Regions from separate parts of the Parabacteroides sp. 20_3 genome, predicted to be linked through region 1. Evidence: riboswitches for the same ligand, from Rfam matches in the RefSeq annotation. Region 1 holds a riboswitch; each other region holds the start of a gene.
The links. Region 1 has a riboswitch for cobalamin ahead of ACESPU_RS16865 (Ig-like domain-containing protein). Riboswitches for the same ligand answer to the same signal wherever they lie in the genome.

Region 1 (3,181 bases):
TGTCTAAATTTTTCAATGGAACCAAAATTTTCCCAGAAGAGCCTTGTAAGCTCACCGCTCTTAATTCTGTGATTATATTACCTTCGGCATCGATTACATAAGTAGCGATTCTTTTATGACCACTATCCTCATTTCTATAAACACGAACTTCATAAGAGGTGGCTTCCTCTACTTTCGGAAAAGTTAAAACAGCATCAAGACCATTGAAATCTATTTCCGGAATAACAACTTCCGTTATCGTTACCTCGCAAACAGCGGTATATCCGCCATCTACCGATTGGGCTGTTATTTTCACCACACCGGGCTTGACACCTGTTACGACCCCATTTTCTACGGTTGCTATGCCTGTATCGGAACTACTCCAAATAACCTGCTTATTATCAGCGTTTACAGGAGAGATACTAGCTACAAGGGTTGCGTTTGCTCCTGCTTGTAAACGCAAAGAAGACTTATTGAGAGAAATGGATGTTACGTGTATCACCGGGATCTCGGGTTCATCCCCTCCACCTCCAGAGGGTATTGTCGCAGCGACAAAGACATCCCCGGGCTGAGTTCCTTCTGATGTATTCATATTTCCATTCCAGCTCCACGCATCCCAACAACCATCCGTCAATACACGGCTTGTCGCACCTAAACCAGAATAGCTAAAATTAGAGGTTTGGCTACTTCTCACAAAATAACTCCAATAGCCATAATACCAACCGGCTTGCCAATGAATGCCATTGCTACAACTCCAATAGTCATAGTCATAAGATGGATATCCATATCTTTCCGCATTTATCGGGTGATAAATAACTCCTGTTTGAACCCCTTGCCGAATGGCGGCCGCAACATCCTCTGCCGGATGCTCTGGATGAGAAGTTTGCCCCAACAGCGGATTTGTGATAGGAGGTTCAAATTTAAACGCATTTTTAGGCTCAGACTTCGCTCCCTCTAGATCATAAGAAATATTAAGTCTACTTTCACCATACCCGATTCCATCGATCGTATATCCCATCCAGCCAGTGTATTGGGTGAGCAATACCAATCGAGGATCTGCTTGAGCAATCGCCACGATCATATCATGTCCGGTTGCCTCGCCATCCCAGCGATATCCCCAAACCATGGCATCCGGGCGATTCCCATCATGCCATTCAATCACTAAAGCGGCTTTATTGCTACCGTTACCAACCCAATATTGGATGTCATCGAAAGTAAAACTGGCATCAGCTCTTAACTGAGACTCCTGCTTTGTTGAGATATTCCTTGCGGAAGGATGCGGTTGACCTTGGACCAATACTTGCGCATAGGCTCCAACTACGTAAAAAGTCATTACAAAGAAAAAAGATAAAAACTTTCTCATAAGCATAATATTAATGTAAAACTCCAAAAAACAAATACACTGAATGATATAAAAAGACATGGCTTTAACAGGTTAACACAAAATAAATTACCCATAGTTCCCCACGAACTACGGCATAACTTACCCTATCAAAATTACCTCTTTAGAGCAATGTTCTCTGTATTCCATATTTGAATCATACGCTAAACCCCGGTAGCGTAAAATTGCGGCGGTTATCCGGCATTGGCAGGTCTTCTGACTTACTCCACTTTAGAACTTCCTTCCCGTTCCTTCCGGAAACAGTGGCAATGAGTTGATGTCTAAAGCTTTTTTGGAGCTTACAGCAGCGGGACTGTCCAGGTTTCTCACCTGATTCCCTTTTAATCGCCGTACCTGAATAGGGTAGGCGAACCAATACGATGGCAAATTTATAAAAAAACAATTCAAAATATACACAATTTTATCAAAACCTTTATTCCCTCAACCATCGCTGGCCATTCGTGGGTATTCGCAACCCTCAAAATACATATTTGTAGGTATTGCCGAGACTAATAAGATATCGGATATTTGTCTTCGTTATTAAACTATAAAAACAAATAGAAATGAAGACTATAGGAATATTCTACGGCTCGTCTACAGGAACGACGGAAGGGATCGCGAAACGTATCGCAGAGAAGCTGGGTGTGGAAGACAAAGATATTCATGACGTATCTAACGCTTCTCCCGCTGATGTAGCGCCTTATGAAATCTTGTTATTGGGCTGTTCCACTTGGGGCGCCGGAGATTTGCAAGATGATTGGGATAGTTATCTAGGGAAGCTGAAAAAGCTGGACTTAAGTGAGAAAACCGTCGCATTATTCGGTTGCGGAGACTCAGCCTCTTTTAGCGACACTTTCTGTGACGCCATCGGTACGATCTATTCCGACCTGCGAAATACAGGTTGCAAGTTCATCGGCGCTGTAGATGCCTCGGGATATTCATTTGACAGTTCCACCGCCTGCATAAACGGTATGTTCGTCGGACTTCCTCTGGATGAAATGAATGAAGACGATCAAACAGAAGGGCGGATCGACCAGTGGTTGGCATCTATAAGGAAAGAAGGAATTGAATAGACGCACACTTTTACATACATAACTGTTTAACCTTAATATTACAACGTTTGCGTATTCAACTTGATTGGTTTAGATTTATGAAGAGGTATGTGGGTCAAACATACCTCTTTCTTTTCATCTCAGTTTCCTGAATTGTTTCTTTATCCAAAAATAATAGCCGGTTATCGCGAAGATCGTCCCCAACAAGGAAACTAAGCAAGTCAATATACGGGTAGTCATTCCCCCCCACGAGCCGACGTGTACGGAATAAATCCATCCTCTTATCTTCCCCGATTTTGGGAGATCTTTATATAATTGGACTTCCGTAATCTCACCCGTAGCAGGATCAAAGGAGTAACGGTCGCTTCCTCTTGTATTCCCATAACGGGCCGTAGAAACCGTAGCGGAGCCATCTTGGATCGTGATTGAGTTAAAGTCCGGATAATGGCTTTTCAATGCCGATAACACCTCAGCCCATTGTGTGTAATCCGTCTTTTTCTTCGCGGGTTTCTTCGCGCCGGAAGAAGCTGGAGCATGATGCGCTTGAGGCGGGTTTGCACTAATACCGAAGACACTATAAAAGGCATTTCGATACCAACCAAACGACCATGTTAATCCGGTTAACGCTAAGATAAGCAGGAGCAATGCCGCATAGAATCCCCCGGAGACATGTAAATCATAGAAGAAACGGAACCAACCAGCCTTGGTCTTTACTTTCAACCGGTTTCTCAATACTTTTTTATTACGAGGATACCAAATTACGATTCCA
Region 2 (3,181 bases), on a different contig from region 1:
GTAATCCCGGCTCAAGACTATGATTTCTTGTATAAGGCTGGCGTTGCCGCTATCTTTGGCCCGGGTACTTCCGTATCGAAGGCAGCTTGCCAGATCCTTGAGATCTTGTTAGGCGAATAAATGGAGTTTAGACCTTACGGTTTTTAAATAAAGAGAGGCTGGACAATTGATTTTGTCCGGCCTTTTTTAGTATTGTATGCGGGTTTATGTACTTTTGTAGCGATTATTCAATTAAAAAGGGAAAGAATCATGGGAATCGTTATAGGTATAGATGTGGGAGGTAGCACGACCAAGATCGTCGGCGTGGAGGATAAGAAGATCAAGAACCCGATGTTCGTGAAAGCTACCGATCCGGTAACCTCTTTATTCGGGGCCTTCGGTAAATATATTTATGATAATAACATCTCGCTCTCGAATATAGAGAAAGTGATCTTGACAGGTGTAGGTAGTGCTTATATCGATCAACCTTTATATGGCTTACCAACTGCGAAGACGGATGAGTTCCTTGCGAATGGGCTAGGGGCGCAATATAATACGGGACTGGACAGTCTATTGGTGGTCAGCATGGGAACGGGTACCTCCTTTGTCAAGGTACAAGGCTCCACGATCGAGCATATCGGGGGATTGGGTATCGGTGGCGGAACAATCCTCGGCTTGTCTAAGCTATTATTGAAAACGCATGACTTTCACCAAATAGCGTCTTTGGCCGAGCACGGTTCCTTGAATGATATCGACTTGCATATCCGGGATATTACGCCGCATCCGCTACCCGGCCTGCCGCTGGACGTGACAGCCTCTATTTTCGGAAAAGCGGACGCGAACGCTAAGGTTGAGGATATCGCTCTCGGTATCGTTCATATGGTCTTGCAGACCATCGGACAAGGAGCTGTTTTCGCCTCGTTAAATGGCGATATCAAGAATATCGTATTGATCGGTAACCTGACTCGCTTGCCACAATGCCCGGATATTTTCCCCCGTCTGGAGGAGATGTGCGATGTCCATTTCAAGATACCGGAGTATGCCGAGTATCGCACGGCTATCGGGGCGGCTTTATGCTATATCAGGAACCGGGAATATAAGGATATTTTTTGTGGAAAGTGTTAGGCTACATCAAAACTTTATGTATCTTTGCTACATGCTTTGTTCCCTTTCGGCAATCGCCGGATAGGGATTAAAAGGGAATCGGGTGAGAATCCCGGACAGTCCCGCTGCTGTAAGCTTCATAAACGGGTTGAGCAATACTGTTGCCACTGTTCATTCAAGTGAATGGGAAGGCGCTTAAGACCGGAAGTAAGTCAGAAGACCTGCAAGGCGTGTATATTTTCGACGGCTTCGAGGAAAGGCCGGAAGAGAACGCAAGAACCGTATCCGGTTTTTACTATTCTTTATCCAAGGTTTTCTTATCAAGTCGTCTCATGGTTTCGGATAATTATTTTGCCATAATAATTAGGGAAAGAAGCATGAATCTGACCGACGGGATGAGCTCCGTGTGTAAGATGCATGCTTTCTTTGCGTTTAAAGGACTGGGGTATTCCGTGAACACTCTATAGAGAATATTTGTTTATTATTAGAAAAGTGCGTTTATTTGCAACGAGTAATTAACAAAAGAAGTATGAATATGAAGAAAATTGTGGGACTTGTTATGGTTGCCTTGCTAGCGTTGATGGCGCTTCCGGCGAACGCTCAGCTTAAATTCGGTATCAAGGGAGGTGTGAATATATCGTCTGTTCATTTCAACTCGGACGTGTTGAAAGCGGATAATGTAACCGGCTTTCAAGTGGGTCCGATGATCGAGACGACCTTACCGTTGGTCGGTGTCGGGATCGATGCGGCGGTGTTGTATTCGCAAAAAGGTTTGGAGACGACCTCGGCTGGCGGGGTTAAGACTTCGATGAAGACGGATTATATCGATGTTCCGGTCAACTTGAAATGGAAATTCGGTTTACCGATCGTCAAGGCGTATTTGGCAGCCGGTCCGTATATCGGTTTCCGTGTAGGCGGTGATAAATTTTGGGATATCCCGGGTTCCGTAGCGGATCAGGTGAAGGCGAAGAATTTCAGCGCAGGTTTTAACTTCGGTGCCGGCGTGGAACTGATCAGTCACTTGCAGGTGGGTTTCAATTATGGTCTGGGACTGACTGATAACTATAGCATTGAGAAGGTGAACCTCTCCGACGGTGCCGGAAAGAACCGTGGATGGTCTATCACGGCAGCGATCTTGTTCTAAATAGGTGAAAATAAAATGAGAGAGGCTGGGCTTTAGAAGTCCGGCCTTTTTTGTTATTTTTGGGCTCGTAATGAAACACCTGTTTGAATGAAATACGCGGACGTCATACTTCCCCTTCCTTTGGAGAATAGCTATACCTATCGGATACCCGAAGATCTGGAGAGAGCCGTGATTCCCGGTTGCCGGGTGATCGTGCATTTCGGGAAGAAACGATATTATACGGCTATCGTCATGGAGGTACACGACCGGGAACCGGTATCCGATTTTGAGACGAAGGAGATCTACGCTTTGCTGGATGCCACGCCGGTGCTCCGCCGTCCGCAACTCCGTTTCTGGAAATGGATATCTTCTTATTATATATGTAAGCTGGGCGACGTGTATAAGGCGGCCTTGCCTTCCGGCTTAAAGTTGGAAAGCGAGACGGCGGTTACTTATAATGAGGATTTCGAGGCCACCGCCCCCTTGCGCCCGAACGAGCAAGCGGTACTGGATGCCTTTAGCGGGGTTTTGAAATTGACGATCTCGGAGTTGGAGAAGAAGACCGGTCTCCGAAATGTTGTCCCGATCGTCTCTTCCTTGATGGTGAAAGGGGCGGTCGAGGTGAGCGAGGAGCTAAAGCGAGGATTCGTTCCAAAGACACAGGCGTTTATCCGTTTGGCCGAGGCTTACCGGGATGAGACGAAATTACAGGCGGTGTTCGAGGATTTGAAACGAGCGAAGAAGCAAGAGCTTCTGTTGGTCAGCTTCTTGGATTTAAGCCATACGTTAAATCCTGCTTTATCGAAGGAGCTTTCCAAGAAAGAGCTATTGGAACGCAGTGGTTATACCTCTGCGGTATTGGAGGGTCTGCTGAAACGGGGTATCTTGGAGAGTTACGAGAAAGAGGTGGGGCGTTTGCAAGTATCCGTCTGCCGCTTGCAAGAGCCGAATCCGCTCAGTCCGGCGCAAGAGAAA
Region 3 (3,181 bases), on a different contig from region 1:
ATTCGCTACAACGCTTGTAAAATGCGTGAGGCGAACCGTAAAGTAAGCGAGTTGGAAGATATGCACGCAAAAGCGATCATGTATCATAATTCAGTGAAACCTTATATGGATACACTTCGTTTCCATATCGATCAGCTTAAGCATATATTGCATGTAGCGTAATAAGATGGGCTGTCCGGGTTTGGTTACTCTCCGGGCAGCCTTCTTCTTTTAGCGAGGTTGGATAATCAGTAGGGAGAAATAGGGGAAATCCTTGGAATGTATAGTGGTGATATCAGTAGTATAATATTCTTTTCCTGTTCCAACATTCTCGAAATAATGAAAAACCGCCTTATCCGCATACTGCCGGATACAAGTATGAATAGCCTCTTGGCAACCCGGTAATTTCATGATGACGATGATCATTCCATTTTCTATTTTTGCCGAAAGTTCATCGAACGACGCAGTCCCGGGGATTACGTTAATTTGCTCCTCTTGTTTTACGATATGTATCCCGGCCAAGGCACCTGCCGCTATAAATGCCGGAATTCCTGCGATTCGATCGACCGGGATTCCTGCTTCCTCGAATTTATCGTATACATATTGTATAGATGAATAAAAACCAGCGTCTCCCTCGGCGACGATCACGATTTGTTTTCCTTTCAAATATTCAGCTTGGGCATCCAGAAACAATTCGTTATAAGCGTTTAACGCATCTGTCCGTTCCTTACTCATTGGCAAAATAAACGGATGGATCAAGGATTCGTCTACCTCAATAGCTTTCAATATATCCGTCGCCCGAGATATGATTCCATGCTTGCCTTGTGTAGCAGGACAATAGATAATATCAGCCTTTTGTAATGTTTTAAGCCCTTTCAGCGTAATTAATTCCGGATCACCGGGACCTAATGAGACGAAGTGAATAGGATGATTCATGTGTATCTGTTTTTATTTGAAACGCAAAAGTCCTTAAAATTGCGGATGTATACAAATATTCTTACTACTTTTGTCGCTGTAATAGGCTCCGCTTATCTCTTTTTCCGGGAGGCGGATTAAAAGGGAACCGGGTGAGAATCCCGGACAGACCACGCTGCTGTGAACTTCTAAACATTCGGACAATACCTTGGCCACTGGTTTCGTAATCGGGAAGGCGTCCAGAATGGAAGTAAGTCAGAAGACCTGCCGGTTCATAAATAAATGTTGCTGTCCCGTGGAGCAGGACGAGAGTAACTGTCAATGATCAACTGTCAATTAAACAAGGATTATGAATAAGTTTATAGCGGGTGGATGCTTGCTTTTATCGGTATTGACTTTATCATGTACTTCAGGTATCCGTGAAAAAGGAGAAATAGGGAAGACGGCTTCCGTAGAGCAATCCGCATTCTCGCAAGAGCAGGTTAAGCCTTTATACGCCCAAGGATTCAAGCTTACCTATGCGGATCAATATGTCTTGGCTGATATTCAAGATCCTCAAAACGAGGAAAGCACCACGTTTCATTATGCGTTCGTAAAAAGAGGTTCGAAACCCACGGGGATTCCCGTTGATTATACGATGATAGAGCTTCCTATCCGAAGCGTTATCTGTATGACTTCCCTGCAATTATCGAATTTTATTAAATTGGGTGCCTTGGATAAGGTCGTTGGGATTACCAGTACACGGCATTTGTTCAATAAAGAGATGAACGAACGCCTGAAAGAAGGTAAAACCGCAAAGATCGGTATAGAGGGAAATTTCGATAACGAGGTTATCATGAGTATGAATCCTGATTTGATCCTTGTATCGCCATTCAAGCGGGGAGGCTATGAGACGCTGAAAGACGTGGGTATCCCCTTGATTCCCCATTTGGGTTATAAGGAGACTACGCCATTGGGACAAGCTGAATGGATCAAGTTCATAGGCTTGTTGTTAGGGGTAGAGAAAGAGGGCAATGAGCGTTTTGCCGCCATTGAGAAGAGGTATAATGAATTAAAGGAACTTACGGCGGATGGCAAGGTTAAAAAATGTCCGATCGTTTTTAGTGGCGAGTTACGGGGTGGAAACTGGTATGCCGTAGGAGGAAAGAGTTTCTTGGCACAGCTTTTCAAGGATGCCGGCGCTGATTATTTCTTGAAAGACGATGAGCGATCCGGTGGTGTTACATTAGACTTCGAGACGGTCTATAACCAAGCGGACGATGCTGATTTCTGGCGTATCGTGAATAGTTTCCCGGGAACGTTTAGCTATGAGGCATTGAAAGAGCAAGATCCTCGTTATGCGGATTTCCGTGCGTTCCGGGAGAAAGGGATTATCTATTGTAATATGAAGAACACGCCGTTTTATGAGAGTATGCCGACAGAACCGGAGATCGTCCTAGCGGATTTGCTTCATATCTTTCATCCGGATTTATTACCGGATCATGAGCCGGTCTATTATTCTCGACTTAAATAAGGAACGCTGATGAGACATTCAAATACCCTATGGATGCTGGCGATTGTCACGGCTATTTTTGTTCTAATCTTTTTGAATTTGGTGTTGGGGTCAGTCTCTATTCCTCTTCAATCGGTTTGGCATATTATCTGGAATTCAGGAAATGAGCCTATTACATGGCAGAATATTATCTGGAAATCCCGACTACCACAGGCATTGACAGCGTTGGTAGCGGGAGCAGGCTTATCCATCAGCGGCTTACAGATGCAAACCGTTTTCCGTAATCCATTGGCCGGACCTTCGGTCTTAGGTATCAGTTCGGGAGCGAGCATGGGTGTCGCTTTCGTGGTGTTGTTAAGCGGTAGTTTAGGGGGCGTTGCCTTGAGTAAACTTGGTTTTATGGGGGAGATCGCCTTATCGATAGCGGCCGTGATCGGTTCCTTATCCGTGATGGCGCTGATCGTGTATGTTTCCCAAAAGGTAAAAGGAAATGTCACGTTGTTGATTATCGGTGTGATGATCGGTTACGTGGCAAACGCCGTGATCGGTGTACTTAAATTCTTTAGCGTCGAGGAGGATATCCGTGCATACGTGATTTGGGGATTGGGTAGTTTCGCCCGTGTTTCCGGTAATCAGATGACGTTGTTCGTGATTCTTATGACAGTCTTGATCCCTCTCTCGTTCCTGCTTATCAAGACCATGAACTTGATGCTTCTTGGGGATAGCTACGCACGCAATTTGGGACTTAATATCAAGCGGGCCCGTTTGTTGGTTATCACCTCGGCCGGGGTCCTT
Region 4 (3,181 bases), on a different contig from region 1:
CCATTATCACGCCAGCCCTCTTGATCGGAAAAGTTGACATTGGCGTAATAATTGACCGGACCGACCAATTTACCGCCCATGCCAAGTGTCGCCTCTTTATTCTCGTAACTACCGTAGGCCAATCGAGCATTAACGCTCTGTTTCTCTGACGGGGATTTACGAACGATATTCAAGGTTCCACCTACGGCTGAATGTCCGTAAAGTACAGAAGCCGGTCCCTTTAATAATTCAATAGACTCGATACAGGATAGATCGGGTACGGGATAAGAGTTGTTTATTGCCGAACGTTCATCGCGGATACCGTCTATCATCATGATAGAATGATCGAAACCACGGATCGACAATTGTTGAAATGCGCCATAAGATGTTTGGAATCGTACGCCCGGCATAAAGCGTACCGCATCTTGGATATTACGGATACCTCGCAACTCCAAACTACTCGCCGTAATGCTATTAATTGAAATAGGAAGATATTTCATAGGTACGTCCAACTTCGTGATTTGTGGACGTGGCTTGCGTGCGGCGGTCGCTACGACTTCTTGAATATTGAATGTCGTATCGGCGAAATTCGTGTACTCATTCTTGTGTTGTGCCTGCATCGTACTGATACATAAGGCTGTCAACGGTAAGATTGTCAAAACTCTTTTCATGTATTTAGCATATTAGTCCTTTTCTACCGCATAAGCTTTTTTCTTGTCGACGATATCAATCATCTTATGTTTAGCCATAAAACGGGCGTGCTCGATGAAAATCTTCTGAATATCCGGATTCTGTCCCAGACCTTCCATAAATACGCTTACCTCGTAGCCTTTCTTTTCCAGTTCCTCTTTCCAATCACCGGCGATATCGTTTTTCGCATGGTCTCCAGCGACAAACATAAATGGCATTAACACGACTTTCTTCGTACCATTGGCTTTTACTTGAGCTTCCATCGTATCAAAAGAAGGATAACCTTCAATAGTTCCTACGGAATAATTCTTGAACCCCTTCTCCTTCAACATATAATCCAACATGGCATATTGGGCCGTTGCTGGAGTATAAGTGCCATGACCTACTAATAATGTAGCGCCTTCCTTCGCCCCATTTTTTATGATAGCAGCGATTACTGCCTCATAATCTTCCGGCGTATACAATAGGGGATTGCCGATTCGGATTTCCTTGAAAGAAGACTTCATGGCGGCAACGTCTTTACGTAAGGATTCCATCTCGATACCTTCGATTATATTCGTGGATTGGATCAAGATGTGCGTATAACCATCAGCCTTTAACTTTTCCAAGGCTTCGATCGGGTTTAGTTTCTCTATGCCACGAGCTTTTAAGCGGCGCATTACAATGCGAGAAGTCCATGCCTCACGCAACTCAACATCTTTGAAAGCTTCTTTCGCTTTTTGATTGATCGCGTCGATTGTCAAGGCACGGGTATCATCATGGGTTGTTCCAAAATGTACCATCAATAAAGCGGCCTTATCGCCCGGTTGTAAAGAGGCGAATAAATCGGATGCTACAAAATTCTCGCCATCGTGCGCACGACAAACTAGGCTGATGACCAGCAGGAAGAAAGATAGTAAGTGTTTCCTCATCATATGAATATATTAATAATTAGATTACATATCAATCCCACGGAGACAACGTATTATTCCGTCTCCAACATCTTTTAGATATAGGTGATATTTCTATCCTCTTAATTGCTCCTAACCCCGGGAGGAATTAATCATTACTTCGCTTGGCAGGTTTCCTGACTGGCTCGGAAAGCAACCTTCCCATCTTTCTTAAGACAGTGGCATAGCAGAACGCTTTCCTTTTCAAGAGCTTCACAGTAGCGGGCACTGTTCCGGATTCTAACCGGATTCCCTTTTATAGAGTTGTCGGTAGACAAACTCTATCACCTAAGCGGTCGCAAATTTATATAAATAATCCCGAAAAGTAACAACATCTTTCAAAGAATCCCTGTTCCAATAGCATCTTTTTTGTTTAACATCAAATAAATAGATATGGAATGGATAACTAATTTACTTCAACATTATCCGGAGCTAGCTATTTTCATAACCTTAGCTCTCGGTTTCTGGATTGGCAAGTTTAAGATAAAGAAGTTCACGCTGGGAACGGTTACCAGCGTATTATTGGTCGGTGTATTGATCGGGCAATTAAAAATCGATATAAGCGGACCGTTAAAGTCCGTCTTTTTCTTGATGTTCCTCTTCGCTGTAGGATATAGCGTTGGGCCACAGTTCTTCCGGGGATTGAAAAAGGAAGGTCTTCCTCAAATGCTTTTCGCCGCCGTCATGTGTATATTTTGTTTGATCGCTCCTTTTTTGTTAGCGAAACTTATGGGATATAACGCAGGCGAGGCCGCAGGATTATTGGCGGGCTCCCAGACGATGTCGGCAGTATTAGGAGTTGCCGAAGATACGATCGGACAGATGAATATTAGCGATACGGATAAAAGTGCTATGGTAAATGTAATGCCCGTGGCCTATGCGGTAACTTATATTTTCGGTACGGCAGGATCCGCATGGTTAGTGAGTGATATCGGGCCACGTCTTTTAGGAGGACTCGACTACGTGAAAAAAGCGTGTAAAGAGCTAGAGGCTAAAATGGGAAATAACGACGAGAGCGAGCAACCGGGCTTTATGCCAGCCGCCCGTCCGGTAACTTTCCGGGCCTATAAGATTAGTAATGAATGGTTCAAGGATGGCAAAAGCGTAAAGCAGTTGGAGGTATATTTAGACCAATTGGGACGGCATTTGTTCGTGGAGCGTGTCCGTATTAATAATGTAGTAACCGATGTTAAACCGGATTTGGTTTTACATACCGGAAATGAGGTTGTTCTAAGCGGTCGCCGGGAATTCGTGATCGGAGAGGAGAACTGGATTGGCGACGAGGTCAATGACATTGAATTGCTTGATTTTCCGGCAGAGACGTTACCCGTACTAGTGATCCATAAGGAATACGTGGGGAAAAAGATCTGCTATTTACGCAATCAATCGTTCATGCATGGTGTTAGCATCAAGTCCGTAAGGCGCGCGGGTATCAATATCCCGGTCTTGGCCGCTACGGTGATAGATTCCGGTGATATGCTGGAATTGGTAGGCATGAAATCAGAGGTAAATAAAGCGGCGACGGCTTTAGGATATCCCGATCGCCCAACCAATCAGACCGATTTGATTTTCGTGGGTATCGG

Region 2: another riboswitch for cobalamin. It lies ahead of ACESPU_RS10365 (porin family protein); the one in region 1 lies ahead of ACESPU_RS16865 (Ig-like domain-containing protein).
Region 3: another riboswitch for cobalamin. It lies ahead of ACESPU_RS04035 (ABC transporter substrate-binding protein); the one in region 1 lies ahead of ACESPU_RS16865 (Ig-like domain-containing protein).
Region 4: another riboswitch for cobalamin. It lies ahead of ACESPU_RS00200 (sirohydrochlorin cobaltochelatase); the one in region 1 lies ahead of ACESPU_RS16865 (Ig-like domain-containing protein).

The regions. Positions count from the first base shown of each region.
Region 1 is NZ_CAXSNO010000008.1:208,623-211,803, reverse strand. It holds gene ACESPU_RS16865 (Ig-like domain-containing protein) at 1-1,342, opposite strand, end outside; cobalamin riboswitch at 1,549-1,752, opposite strand; gene fldA (flavodoxin FldA) at 1,924-2,433, shown strand; gene ACESPU_RS16855 (PepSY domain-containing protein) at 2,548-3,181, opposite strand, start outside.
Region 2 is NZ_CAXSNO010000004.1:280,580-283,760, reverse strand. It holds gene scpA (methylmalonyl-CoA mutase) at 1-120, shown strand, start outside; gene coaW (type II pantothenate kinase) at 250-1,104, shown strand; cobalamin riboswitch at 1,124-1,327, shown strand; gene ACESPU_RS10365 (porin family protein) at 1,619-2,227, shown strand; gene priA (primosomal protein N') at 2,315-3,181, shown strand, end outside.
Region 3 is NZ_CAXSNO010000002.1:46,308-49,488, reverse strand. It holds gene ACESPU_RS04045 (hypothetical protein) at 1-162, shown strand, start outside; gene ACESPU_RS04040 (precorrin-2 C(20)-methyltransferase) at 211-915, opposite strand; cobalamin riboswitch at 982-1,181, shown strand; gene ACESPU_RS04035 (ABC transporter substrate-binding protein) at 1,244-2,407, shown strand; gene ACESPU_RS04030 (iron ABC transporter permease) at 2,417-3,181, shown strand, end outside.
Region 4 is NZ_CAXSNO010000001.1:49,361-52,541, forward strand. It holds gene ACESPU_RS00195 (TonB-dependent siderophore receptor) at 1-650, opposite strand, end outside; gene ACESPU_RS00200 (sirohydrochlorin cobaltochelatase) at 663-1,580, opposite strand; cobalamin riboswitch at 1,708-1,905, opposite strand; gene aspT (aspartate-alanine antiporter) at 1,992-3,181, shown strand, end outside.